3 regions of the Paraburkholderia sp. NPDC080076 genome follow, and region 2 is predicted to be linked to each of the others. Evidence: riboswitches for the same ligand, from Rfam matches in the RefSeq annotation. Region 2 holds a riboswitch; each other region holds the start of a gene.
The links. Region 2 has a riboswitch for manganese ahead of ACQKRQ_RS14365 (TMEM165/GDT1 family protein). Riboswitches for the same ligand answer to the same signal wherever they lie in the genome.
Positions count from the first base shown of each region.

Region 1: another riboswitch for manganese. It lies ahead of mntP (manganese efflux pump MntP); the one in region 2 lies ahead of ACQKRQ_RS14365 (TMEM165/GDT1 family protein).
Region 3: another riboswitch for manganese. It lies ahead of ACQKRQ_RS11485 (sodium:calcium antiporter); the one in region 2 lies ahead of ACQKRQ_RS14365 (TMEM165/GDT1 family protein).

Region 1 covers NZ_JBNNWQ010000011.1:161,950-166,457, reverse strand. Annotated here, with positions in the region: gene ACQKRQ_RS33940 (potassium transporter Kup) at 1-1,806, opposite strand, end outside; yybP-ykoY riboswitch at 2,202-2,368, shown strand; gene mntP (manganese efflux pump MntP) at 2,378-2,947, shown strand; gene ACQKRQ_RS33930 (pyrimidine/purine nucleoside phosphorylase) at 3,093-3,413, shown strand; gene ACQKRQ_RS33925 (hypothetical protein) at 3,541-3,912, opposite strand; gene ACQKRQ_RS33920 (bifunctional diguanylate cyclase/phosphodiesterase) at 4,350-4,508, opposite strand, start outside.
Region 2 covers NZ_JBNNWQ010000003.1:460,042-464,549, forward strand. Annotated here, with positions in the region: gene ACQKRQ_RS14355 (hypothetical protein) at 232-423, opposite strand; gene ACQKRQ_RS14360 (hypothetical protein) at 422-649, shown strand; gene ACQKRQ_RS14365 (TMEM165/GDT1 family protein) at 808-1,398, opposite strand; yybP-ykoY riboswitch at 1,408-1,590, opposite strand; gene ACQKRQ_RS14370 (TonB-dependent receptor) at 2,123-4,312, shown strand.
Region 3 covers NZ_JBNNWQ010000002.1:928,326-932,833, reverse strand. Annotated here, with positions in the region: gene ACQKRQ_RS11490 (HAD family hydrolase) at 1-405, shown strand, start outside; gene ACQKRQ_RS11485 (sodium:calcium antiporter) at 488-1,498, opposite strand; yybP-ykoY riboswitch at 1,590-1,753, opposite strand; tRNA gene ACQKRQ_RS11480 (tRNA-Arg) at 1,827-1,902, opposite strand; gene ACQKRQ_RS11475 (c-type cytochrome) at 2,178-3,074, shown strand; gene ACQKRQ_RS11470 (UvrD-helicase domain-containing protein) at 3,247-4,508, opposite strand, start outside.

The DNA of each region.
Region 1 (4,508 bases), on a different contig from region 2:
GCCGCTATCACGAGTGGGCACCAAGGTCGCACGGCTAAGGAAGTAGGAAGTCTCCGCCGGCTCGAATGTCAAACCTTGCGACTTACAAATTTCAAGCGCGCGCGGCAAGTCGACCTCGTCCATGAAACCATACGTGATCGTGACCTGGTAGCAGTCCGAATCTAGCGGGTGCACACTCACGCGCTCACTCGTAGGCACCCACGGTATCTCCTCATTGTTCACGGTCACGAAAACGACACGTTTGTGCAGCACGCGGTTATGCATCAAATTGTTGATCAACGAATGCGGCACGCCATCAGGATCGGGCGATAGAAAGATTGCCGTGCCGCCGCATCGCATCGGCGAGTCCTTCAACAACGTGGCCAGATAGGGCTTGAGCGGCATCGTCCCGGCCCTCACGCGCGCTTCGGCACGCATCATCTCCCAGCCTCGTCCCCAGGTCGCCATGATCGTGTAGATGATCAGCCCGACGAGGAGCGGGAACCAGCCGCCCTGCATGAGCTTCAGCAGATTCGCGGAGAAGAACGCCGCGTCGATCACGAAGAAGAAACCGGTCGCAAACACGCATAGCAGCCAGTTGTAATGCCACGCGTAGCGAATGACGAAGAACGTCAGGATCGTCGTAATCAGCATCGTGCCGGTGACAGCGATACCGTACGCGGAGCCGAGCGCCGTGGATGAACCGAAGCCGAGCACAGCCGCCACGACGGCGGCCAATAACGTCCAGTTGATGCCTGGCACGTAGATTTGCCCCATTTCTCTTTCCGACGTGTAGACGACATTCATGCGCGGCAAAAAGCCGAGTTGCATCGCCTGCTTCGTCATCGAATACGTGCCGGAGATAACGGCTTGCGACGCGATCACGGTCGCGACCGTCGACAGCACGATCATCGGATACAGCGCCCATTGCGGAAACAGTTTGTAGAACGGATTTTGCAGCGCGCCCGGATCGGCAAGCAGCAACGCGCCCTGCCCCAGATAGTTCAACGCAAGCGCGGGAAACACGAGGCCGAACCACGTCAGCCGGATCGGCCTCGCGCCGAAATGTCCCATGTCCGCATAGAGCGCTTCCGCGCCGGTCAAGGACAGAACGACCGCACCCAAAGCAACGAACGCCAGCCACCGATGATGCAGGCAAAACGCCAGCCCCGTGAGCGGATTGAGCGCGACGAGAATTGCGGGCGCGCGCATCAAGTTGATGACGCCCACCACGGCAAGCACGATGAACCAGAGCACCATTACCGGTCCGAACACGATGCCGATACCGGCTGTGCCGCGCTTCTGCATCAGGAACAATGTGACCAGCGCAACCAGCGTCACGGGAATCACACAGGTCTTGAGAAACGGCGCGGCGACCTGAAGACCCTCGACCGCGCTCAACACCGAGATCGCCGGCGTGATCACACTGTCGCCGTAAAAGAGTGCTGCACCCATGATGCCGACACCCAGCAACATATGGCGCAAGCGCGGCCGCGTGGCAACCGACGACGCGGCCAGCGCCAGCAGCGCCATGATCCCACCTTCGCCGTGATTGTTCGCGCGCAGAATTAACGTGACGTATTTGAGCGAGACGACGACGATCAGCGACCAGACGATCAGCGAGACAATGCCGACCACGTTTAGCGCGTTGAGCGACAGTCCGTTGACTGGATCGAACACCGTCTGCAGCGTATAGAGTGGACTGGTGCCGATATCGCCATACACCACACCCAATGCTGCAAGCGCGAGTGCGGGCATCGCCGGCCGCTGATGCCCGCGCCCGCCGGAATGGCCCGCATCGGGCGCGGCGGATACTGACTGGCTCATGTCTCGCTCCAGTTTCGCGTTCTCGCGGTGCAACAATTGGCATTGGCCGATGCACGTGCGGAACCGATTCATGCTCTTGTCAGGCCTCGTTTTTTTCGAGGAGTCGCCTGCGTCCCCACGCAACAGTCAGCGCCGCCGAAGCAACTTCCGTACGAGGAACGGGCGTCCCGTTGCCCTGTCGCCGGACGCGCATTCGTATTGTTCTGATGTTTTGCGTACCTGCCTTCCGCGAACGTGACCTGTCTCTTTTCCTGAAGGACGGTGTGCCACTAATTCAACATATACCATCGGCCGATTGCCACGCTACTGATACATGAAGTGGCGACAGATTTATTTCGTCTCCACATACGCGAGGCGCGATCCGTATTACATAAGGCTTTCGGTGTGATATGCTCGCACCTGTCTTTGGGGAGTAGCCGGCTTCTACCCAGAAGCGCCTGCGTCAACATTCTCGGTCGCGCAGACCGTGGTGCAGGTAGCCCTTTGGTTGGCAAGACCATCGACACACCACGCGACCGGTCGGGCGCGGAGGTGTGTCGCGGTTTTCCGCCCGACCTCGAGCCCTCCTCTCATGAATCCTGTCGCAACGCTGTTCCTTGCTTTCGCCATGTCCACCGACGCCTTTGCGGCCGCAATCGGCAAAGGCGCCACGCTCAAACGTCCTCATTGGCGTGAGGCTGTCAGGACGGGACTCATCTTCGGCGTCATCGAAGCGCTGACACCCCTGGTCGGATGGTTCCTCGGCAAAGCTGCAGCGCAATACGTTTCCGCATGGGATCACTGGATCGCGTTTGCGCTGTTGCTGGTCCTCGGCGCCCGCATGGTTTTCAATAGCTTTGCCGCCAAGGAAATCGAGGCGGCGAAGCCGTCGACTCATTCGTTCTGGTTACTGGCGCTGACCGGCTTTGCCACGAGTATCGATGCCATGGCGGTCGGTGCGGGCCTCGCCTTCGTGGACGTCAACATCTATTCCACTGCCGCCGCGATCGGGCTCGCCACCATGACAATGGTCACGATCGGTGTGATGCTTGGCCGTGTCATCGGGCATGTGGCCGGTAGGCGTGCAGAGTTGGCGGGTGGCGTCGTGCTGATTGGTATTGGCAGCACTATCCTGGCTGAGCATCTGAAGATCATCGGCTAGACGGTGGTTGACGGCCGCCGGCTGCTCCACCTCTTGCGGCGCAATCGACGACTGGCGCGCGCGCCGCCTGTATCATGGCGGGCTTGCGTCCGACCTGAAGTCCGCGCAAACGCATCCACCCACGACAACCCAGAGGAAGATTGGCATGACGGCCGCAACGCAATTCGATCAGGTTTCCATTGTTAAACGAGCCAACGTCTACTTCGACGGCAAGTGTGTCTCGCACACCGTTCTCTTTGCCGACGGCACGCGCAAAACGCTTGGCGTGATCCTGCCCGGCGCGCTGAACTTCGGCACTGATGCGCCGGAACTCATGGAAGTGCAGGCCGGCCAATGCCGCATCCGCCTCGAAGGCAGTGACGAGTGGAAGACGTATGGTGCGGGCGAGTCGTTTTCGGTGCCCGGGAAAAGCCGCTTCGATATCGACGTGATCGAAACACTCGACTACGTCTGCAGCTATCTGTAAAACGTGTCGCGTCGTACGACATTGGTACGGCGCACGCATTCAAGCGTGTGATCGATGATCGCCGGTTGGGCACGAGCCGCAACCCAACCGACGAAAAGACGATTCCGAATCGAAGCTTCCGTTGAGATCAACGGCGCTTCATCTTGATCACGCGCGAAATCTGACCAAGCGTAAAGCCAGTGTTCTGCACGTACTTGGCGTAGTCGATCGGAGCAGTAAACGATTCCTCGGTGACGTACTCGCCCATGTAACGGAATCGATCAGTCGCTGTTCGGACAAAAACAGGCAGTGGGTCGGTCTGTCGCGCGAGCGTTCGGCCTGCCGCTCGTGCAGCGGCGCTGCCATCGCAGACGATCACATCCGGTGCATACGGGTTGAGATCCTGACGCAATCGCGCAGCGACGACCTTGCCGCCCTTCACGGGCAAGAATGCCTGTTTGCATCCTCCCGTCACCCGATGAATATCTTCCCGAGAATACTCTTTTCCAATATCAAACATGATTTTTCTCCCAAGAATGACGCCTGGCTTTAAAGCAGTGGCATCAAGCGGAGCGATGATATCGGCCTGTACCTAAATCCCTTGTATAAAGCACGAGCTTCTTGATAAAGAAGGCATGCTGGTTGAGCGAAACAGCGAGACATGCGCCACAGATTGACCTGGCTGCATCCGGGACTCGTCGCGCGTTTCGATACGCCGTATTAACAGCATTCACCCTGCGGTTATATACGTTCGTTATACGGTTGATGACAGAATCTCGAGGTGACACCGAGCGAGGTTTCGTAGACGGTTGCCGCAAGCGCTTGTAGGAAGACGCCGAGGTATGTAGAGGGCGAAAACCGCACGAAGTGTATGGATCGCCCAGACGCCGAGGCTATGTTTCTACGAGCGCTTGCGTCAACGTTGCGCTACTGATGACGCGTCATTTTATCTCTCACTCACTCCGCCACGCACTGACGCGTCTCGACGCTGCTCAACATCGCTTCAAAACCCTCGATGGGAATCGGGCGGCAGAAATAATAGCCCTGATACGCGTAGCATCCCGCTGCCGCGAGGAAATCCCGCTGAGCCTCCGTTTCGACTCCTTCGGCGATCAC
Region 2 (4,508 bases):
CCGCCGGCATCGACGTCCGGAATAGTTGCGTTGCACCGACCGAAGCAACGAGTGAAAGCGGCGAGACACGATTCGGACAGGACGATACAGAAACGCGTTCGCTGAGCCAGTGGCAAGTGCCGCCGTTGACTCTTCAGGCCCTGCAGTCAGTGTGCGAATCCGAAACGGCCGCGTGCCGCATGCCAGTAGGCTTGCCGGTCAATCAAGTGGATGTGGTCAGAGACCTCGGCGTCAACGCTCTGCCGACGGCGCTGAATAGCGCCACTTGCTTGCGTTTGAATCGATGCGGGCATCATTGACGCGTCGTTTTTCCGCCCGTGCACGATCCGCCTGTTCGAGGGAGAGTGCTTGTGCCTGACGCGACAGAGCATATTCGCTCACGTTGCCAGACGTACGTGCTGCATTTTTGATTTGTGATCGCATGATGATTCCAGAACAAGGGACACTAAGTGCGACCCATGTACTGACTGTATACCCATCGCCCGATGCAAGCACGCTTTCCTTTACAAAGGTGAAAACCGGAACGGTAGGGCTGCTTTTTTCTCGAACGCGCAACGGCACGCTGGAAATCTTCGGCAACGCATCCTTTCGCGTGTTTGCAAAAGGTGTTCATCAAAACAGTGCCCGCGAGGCAGTGCGGGCACTTTGACTCTTTAGCGTTCGTCAGAGCGTGTTTATCAGCCGTGCTGAAGTAACTGGTCCAACATCGTAGGCAACAGATTTCGGGGCCGGCTCTGTGATCTTGGAGGGCATCTCAGGCGACCGCGGACGGCACGCGCCTCGATCATACAAAAGCAACCCTTCGACCTAGAACAGCGGGTGCTCGTGCGGATATAGCGCCGTCCTGAGGGCAAAGCCACCGAGGACAACGAAGATGACGGCGGCCAGAATGTGGACCGCCTTGGTTGGCAGACGGTCGGCGAACTTGTGCCCCAGGTAGATGACGGGCACGTTTGCCAGCATCATGCCGAGCGTGGTGCCGGCGACCACCCCGAAGAACTCGTGAAATCGCGCAGCCAGAGCGATCGTTACGATCTGCGTCTTGTCACCCATTTCGGCCAGAAAGAACGTTAGAGCCGTGGTGCCGAACACGCCCATCGGATGCCTGGTCGACACCGCCTCGGCACCGTCGAGCTTGTCGGGGATCAGAATCCAGACGGCCATGACGGCAAATGATGCGACGACCGCCCAGTTCAGGATCGTGGGGCTCAGAACGCTCGCGAGCCATGCCCCCAACGCGCCGGACGCCGCATGATTGACGAGCGTTGCGACAAAGACGCCGAGAATAATCGGAATGGGCTTGCGATATCTGGCAGCGAGCACCAAGGACAGCAGTTGGGTCTTGTCGCCGATTTCGGCTAGGCCGACCACGCTGGTCGAAACGAGGAACGATTGCATAGGTTGTGGGCCGGGCCGCGCAATAAGTACGCGATGACGCGCATTCCGGCGACCCGGTCAGGTCGGAATGCGAGTCATCGGTCTTGCCAGGCATAGTGCTGTGCACGCCATGGCGGTCTGTCGACCACCAAGTATGTTGACGGGCACCCTCGAACATTGCGCTCGAGGCGGCTACTCCCCAATGAGAGGGGCGATTCTACAGTGTCCTGGCCCGGTAACGCAAATCGTCAGCTTTCCGAAAGCCAGTGCGTCGAGACGGAACGGCGTGAGGTTACGAATGCGGAATCTGGCAGACGGAGGCAAGGGCGCCAGTTAAGGGCGAGCATTGGGGCCGTTGTAACCGACTGTAATTGGTGGCGCTCGTCCAGCGGGAATAAAAATCCTACCGATACCGTTCACAGGGAGCCGTCATGGTTCCCTTTCGCTTTGTCAGCCAGACGCGGGCAAGAGCGGGCGACGAGTTGCAACGGCACGAAGTGGACTTCCACGGCAGATTCCGTCGACGGGGGTCTCAACCTTGAATAACAGGAAGAAAAATCAGATTTCTTATGAATATAAATCGTAATGATTTGCATTCTGAAGAAGGATTTCTATGCGGACGCGCTTGCGTTGGCAGCCGCTACGTAGGGGCGCAAGCAGGGTCGCGAACCGGCAACAGACAAATGAGACAGGAGAATGAAACGTGAAGAAAGTGGATGTCCGAAGGTTTGGGAAAAGGGCGAGCGTGGGACTGACCACTTCACTTATTGCACTGACGCTGGCGCATTCGGCTGCGGCACAGGACTCACTGCCATCGGGCGGCGAACAGGACGGTGTCGCCGACGCGCCGACACTGCCGCCCGTACAGGTTCGCGCGGCAACACCCGGGCAAGTCATTCAGGACGATAACGTGAACGACCCAGACCAGGTTGCCGCCGTAAGCAAGACAGGAACCGCGCTCAAGGATTTGCCGGCAAGCGTGCAGGTGATCCCGCGCGCGCTGATGACCGAGCAGGGCGCGACGATGCTTCGGCAAGGCGTCAGCAACGCCAGCGGTGTGAATGTCGGTGGTCAGGATACGAAGGGCTATTACGACCATTTTCTGATTCGCGGCCTGAACGCGCAGATCTACAACGACGGATTCTCCGACGGAGACCTTTTGGGCGGCATCTCGCATTCGTTGAACGGTGTCGAGCACATCGAGATTCTGGAAGGCCCGGGGTCGGCGCTGTTCGGCAGTGGTCCGCCGGGAGGCACGATCAATATCGTCCACTACACGCCATCTTCCGACTTCCACTACGGCGGCAATATACAGTCGGGCTCGTTTGGCACGATCTCCGGTAGCGGCTACGTGACGGGACCAACAGGCATATCGGGGTTGAACTATCGGGTCGATGCAACCGTATCGCGTTCCGATGGATTTCGCGATCTGGCGAGCCGTGACGAGGAAATCAGACCCGCCTTCGAATGGAAGCTCGACAATCACAAGATCAATTTCTCACTCGATGCGCGCGACATTCACGAAACGCCTGACTCGTATGGTCTGATCTATTTTCATGGCTCACCCATCACGAACGTATCAATCGATTCGAAGTATTCGACGCCCTTTGCGTTCGCGCGCGGCGACTACGTCCGCCCGACGCTCACCGACGAGTGGAAGGTCAATGACTTTCTGACTATCAATAACCGCTTCTCGTATTTGCACCGAAGCCTCGATGTGCTCGGCAATGGCGATAGCACGAGTACGAAGGTGAGCGGCAATGAAGTGGTCGGCCGGCAGCTACGGCGGCAGGATGATTCGGATAACAGTTTCGACTATCAGCTGGAGCCGGTGTGGCGGTTTGGGACCGGCAGCGTCAAACACACGCTGCTCACGGGATTCGAATATCAGCATCAGACGATCGATACTGAGCGCACCACGGCGGATCTGCCGAACATACCGAACGCATTCGCTCCTGTGCCACCGGAGACGTCGCTCGCCGGGCTGGCGTTTCTTTGCGACGCGAAGCATTCGTGTGATAACGATCACCTGGTTGCAAATTACTACAGCGTTTATGCAACCGATCAGATCGACGTGACCGACAAGCTGAAAGTTCGCGCGGGCGTGCGCAAGGACTGGTGGGACACGTCGCTCACGCCGAATATCACGGTGCCTGGCCGCTTCGACACAGAAGGGCAGCCGCTGGTCGCCGGTGTGACCGACTCACGCAACGATGCGCCGGTGAGCTGGAACATTGGCGTGCTGTACAAGGCACTGCCGTGGATGTCGCCGTACTTTGGCGTGTCGAAGAGTCATCTCGCCAACTTCAACTCCGAAAACACGCAAAATGGAATCGGCGCGCCGGAATCCGCCTTGCAATACGAGGCGGGCATCAAGTTCTCGTTTCTCGACGACCGGTATGTCCTGAATACGGCGTTGTTCGACGTGGAGCGCGATAACGTGGCTGCGCTGACCACGATCAACAATGTGGAAAGCGTCGTCTTCGACAGTCAGAGGACGAAGGGCGCCGAGGCGTCTCTTGACGCAAGCATTACCTCGCAGTGGCACGTCGTCGCCAATTTCACGGCGCAAGACGCGAAGATCACCGACAATCCGCAAGGGGTGGCGTCGGTGGGCAATCGTCCGCAAGGCGCGCCTGCATACATTGCGAACCTCTGGACAACGTATGACTTTTCCATCGCGGGCCTGCCGGGTTTTCATGTCGGTGCAGGCGTCAACTATGTCAGCAAGACCTATAGCGACATCACGAACGCCAATTCCATTCCGTCGTATGTGATTGCGAATGCCGCGCTTGGCTATGAAACGCACCGGTGGGGCGTCGACCTCAACATTCACAATCTCACGGATCGGCGCTACTTCATTGCTGCAAATGCTGCCGGAGCGTATGTCGGTGAATCGTTGAGTGCGTTTGTGAACCTTCACGCCAATTTTTGAACCTCGGGACTTGTCGGCCGGTGAAGTCGCGGGCGCTCAACTGGATTCATGAATAGACGTTGAGACAGTGACGCGGTTTGCGTCACCAGTCACGTTCGCGGTCGCGAGCGGTCACCCGGATCAGCTCACGAGTGACCGCCGCAAGGACTCGAGAAAGCCTTCCTCGAGCCGAGTAGTCAGGCGAAACCTGGGGCGG
Region 3 (4,508 bases), on a different contig from region 2:
AGCACCGTGAAGTATCGCTACGGCCAGAGCAACGGCGCGGTCTCGCTGACGCGCCTCGCGCAAGTCGACACGCTGGTCGACGGCTCGGCCAAGCCGCTTGCCATCGATCGCGTGATCGGCCGGCGTCCGGTGATCGCGTTCGGTAACGCGGACGGCGACGCGCCGATGCTCGAATGGACCTCGGCAGGCGACGGCCCGCGCCTCGCGGCGCTCGTGCATCACACAGACGCGCAACGCGAATACGCGTACGACCGCGCGGCGAAGAGCGGCAAGCTCGACAAAGGTCTGGACGAGGCCGGCGCGAAAGGCTGGCTCGTCGTCGATATGAAAGATGATTGGAAGACCGTGTTCAAGCCTGAAGGCGCGACGACGGCAGCGGCGCCGGCGACGCCCCCGGCGAACTGAGCCTGAACCGCTGAAGGCCACTCGTAAGCGGCCTTCAGCGGTTGTTAGAGTTGTCGCGCAATGTATGGCTTTAGCGCCGCGTCTAGCGACTCAGCGTAATCGCCAGATATGTGGCATAGAGCACGCCGCAAACCAGCAACGCCCACACCGGCACGCCGCGCTCGCGCACGTTGAGCCGCAGCCACGCCGCCGACGCGAGCGTGATCACGATGCCGGTCACCACTTCGATGCGCGGCACCCACGGCGTCAGCAGAATACCGATCGCTGGCAGCAAGGTGCCTTGGAACACCATCGCGCCGGTGATGTTGCCGAACGCCAGCGTGTCCTTGCCGCGGCGAATCCACAGAATGCTGTTGACCTTCTCGGGCAACTCGGTGGCGATCGGAATGATCAGCAGCGAGAGCAGCAGCGGCGACACCCCAAGCGCCTGCGACACGCCGCGCACACCATGGATGAAGCCTTCCGCGCCCCACACCAGCAGCGCGACGGCCAGCGCCAGTTGCACCACGATGGTCGCGAGATTGGTCGGCACGCCAAGGCGCGCGATCAGCATCTTGCCCGGCGCTTCGGTGCCGTGACCGGCATCGACCAGATCATTCGATGCGCGGAAGGTCATCACCACATAAGTGACGTACACGCCGACCAGCGCCACGCTGAAGAACGCGCGCACCATCATCTGCTCGTGCGGCACGTACATCGCTGCGGCAGCCAGCACGAACGCGCACAGGAAATAGTTGAGGTCGCGCGTGAAACCCGTACGCTCTGGCGCGACCCAGCCGCGCGCGCCGCGTGAACCGAGAATCGCGAGCGTCATGAGGAAGGTGGAGAGGGTGGAGAGCATCAGCGGCGCGCCGAGAATCGCGCCGACGCCGATCTCCTGATTGACCGCGCTATCCGTCGTGCCGCCGGCGATCGCGAGCAGCGGCACTAGCGTCTCGGGCAACGCTGTGCCGACAGCGGCGAATAGCGAACCCGTTACGCCTTCGGAAATCTTGAGGCGTTCGCCCAGATGCTCGAGCGCATTGGTGAAGAGCTCGGCCGCCACCAGAATGACGACCAGCATGATGCCAAGTTCGAACAGGAGACCGGTCATGCGCGGCGCTCCGCATACACGCAGAAGCAGCGGCGCGGCGGACGGGCGGAAGGGGAGACTGGCAGGGTACGACGATGTTTCACAGGGCAACTCCGCGGTCGGACGTAGATGACAAACCAATGACGCACCGCCGCCCGTCCGACCAGAACGAGGCAGTGCGTCAATGGTCTCGCCAAACCGACGCGGTCGAACGCGCCATGACCCGCAGGCCAAGTATGTTGACGCGCTCTCCTTCAAAGGATGAAGGAAGTCGGGACACGACGAGGCCGCAAAAAACAAAAGGGCTTAGCGCATTCTGCGTAAGCCCTTGAACGAGATCGACTCTCTATGGTGCGCCCGGCTGGGATCGAACCAGCAACCCCTGCCTTCGGAGGGCAGTACTCTATCCATTGAGCTACGGGCGCTTCAACACGAAAGCGCGGCAACCAGAACGGATGCGACGCCAAAGCGAGACCGAAAGGATACCCGGTTTCGGCCACACCGTCCACCGGACGGCCCCAATCACCGGGTCCGGCGGCTTTCCGACAACCCTCGCGATGCGGGTAAACGCCTGCTGAACACCCCGCCGCGCCCCTCGCCGCCGTCGAAATGTTCCGTCTATAATCGTCCGTGGCTGATTAAAGAACAAGAAGTTGCCGTCACGCTGTACCGCTCACATACCCACGGAGACGAGACAAGCATGAGCGAAGCACCACACGGAGCCCCGATCAAAACCCCCGGACAGCTCGTCGCCGCGATCATTGCCAGTTTTGCGGTACCGATCGTCATCATCGTTCTGCTAGTGATCTACGTCGACAATTCGACGCGCACCGGCGCCGGCACCGACTCTCTCTCCGAAGCCGAGGTCACCGCCCGCATCAAGCCGTTCGCCCAGGTCGACATTCGCGACGCCAACGCGCCGCGCGTCTACAAGAGCGGCGAGGAAGTCTACAAGGCCGTGTGCTCCGCGTGTCACGCGTCGGGTGCGGCAGGCGCGCCGAAATTTACCAATGCCGCCGACTGGGCGCCGCGCATCGCGCAAGGCTTCGACACGCTGCTGCACACTGCCCTCACCGGTAAAGGCGCGATGCCGCCGCGCGGCGGCACCAGCCCGGACGACTACAGCGATTTCGAGATCGCCCGCGCGGTCGCCTATATGGCCAACAATTCGGGCGGAAGCTTCCCTGAACCGGCTCAGCCGGCAGCAGGCGCCGCTGCGGCGTCCGGTGCAGCGGCCGCGGCGCCGGCCGGCGCTTCCGACGCGGGCGCGGCTCAGGCCGCCGCAGCGATGGCCGCCATGGCCAGCGTGCCGCAAGCGGCCGCGCCGGCAGCGGGCGGCACGCAAAGCGCGGACGCGTCGCAAGCCGGCAAGGCGTTGTATCAGCAGGTTTGCCAGGCCTGTCACGCGGCTGGCGTGCTGAACGCACCGAAGTTCGGCGACAAGGACGCCTGGGCACCGCGTCTGAAAGAGCCAATGGACACGGTCTATAACTACGCGCTGCACGGCAAGGGCGCGATGCCTCCGAAGGGCGGCTCGACTGCCTCCGACGCGGACGTGAAGGCCGCCGTCGACTACATGGTCAGCGCGGTGAAGTAAGACGCACCGCTCGCGGCGTTTGCCGCGTGACAAAAAATCCCTGCACCGTGGCGACGCGGCGCAGGGATTTTTTTATATCTCGGCCAACAGACAGGCCTACGAGATTCGCGTTATGCGCCAGGTTGGGCGCTGTCCGCGAGCGGCTGCGCACTCGACGTTTCGAAGCGCCCACTCAAGGCTTCTGCAACAGCGCCTTCAAACTCGCGAGCCGGTCTTTCGGCGACATCGGCGCTTCTTCGGGCGTCGGCGGCGGGGCATCGTCGAGCAGCATTTCGGGGATGAAGCGCGACGGCTCGCACACCACCGTTTCACGCGCGCGCTTGCGCTTCTTGCACCAGTTCAGATGCAGGCTGCGTTGCGCACGCGTGATCGCCACGTACATCAGCCGGCGTTCTTCTTCGATGCGCGCGTCGTCGATTGGCTCGTCGTCCGGACCGCCGCGATGCGGCATGATGCCTTCCTCGACGCCCACCAGAAACACGTGCGGATACTCCAAACCCTTCGACGCATGCACCGTCGAGAGCCGCACCGCGTCGGGATCTTCCTCGCGGCCTTCGAGCATCGACATCAGCGCCACGGTCTGGATCAGGCCGAGCAGACTCTTGCCGGTGTCGCCGAGACCGTCGGCGGTGTCGTAGCCGGTGGCTTCGTCATTCGCCGCGCCCGCGGGCTCAGCCTTGGTGCCTTTGCGCTTGAGCCACTCCATGAACTCCAGCACGTTTTGCCACTTGGCCTGCGCCTGGCGTTCGTCGAACGCATCGTACAGATAGGCCTCGTAGTGGATCGCATCCATTAGTTCGTCGAGTAGCGTGCCGGCGGCATCCTTCTCGGCGCGATCGGTGAGGCGCTGCATGAAGTCGCAGAACACGCGCATGGGTTCGATCTGCCGTGGCGACAGACGCGCCTCGATGCCGCCCATGTACACGGCCTCGAATAGCGACACCTTGGCCTGGCCCGCGAACGAGCCGAGCGCCTCGAGCGTCGTATTGCCGACGCCGCGCCGCGGTGTGGTGATCGCGCGGATGAACGCGGGGTCGTCGTTCGCGTTGGCGATCAAGCGCAGATAAGCGCAGATGTCCTTGATCTCGGCTTTGTCGAAGAACGATTGCCCGCCGGACAGCACATACGGAATCCGCTCGCGCCGCAACACCTGCTCGAAAATGCGCGCCTGGAAATTGCCGCGGTACAGGATCGCGTAGTCGCGGAAATTCGCGCGCCGCTCGAACTTGTGTGCCGACAGGCGAAACACCACGGACTCGGCCTCGTGCTCTTCGTCGTTGCACGGCGTGACGGTGATCGTGTCGCCCATGCCGTGTTCGGACCACAGCTTCTTTTCGAACAACTTCGGATTGTTTGCGATCACGTTGTTCGCGGCGGTCAGAATGCGCACCGTCGAGCGATAGTTCTGCTCCAGCTTGATCAGATGCAGCTTCG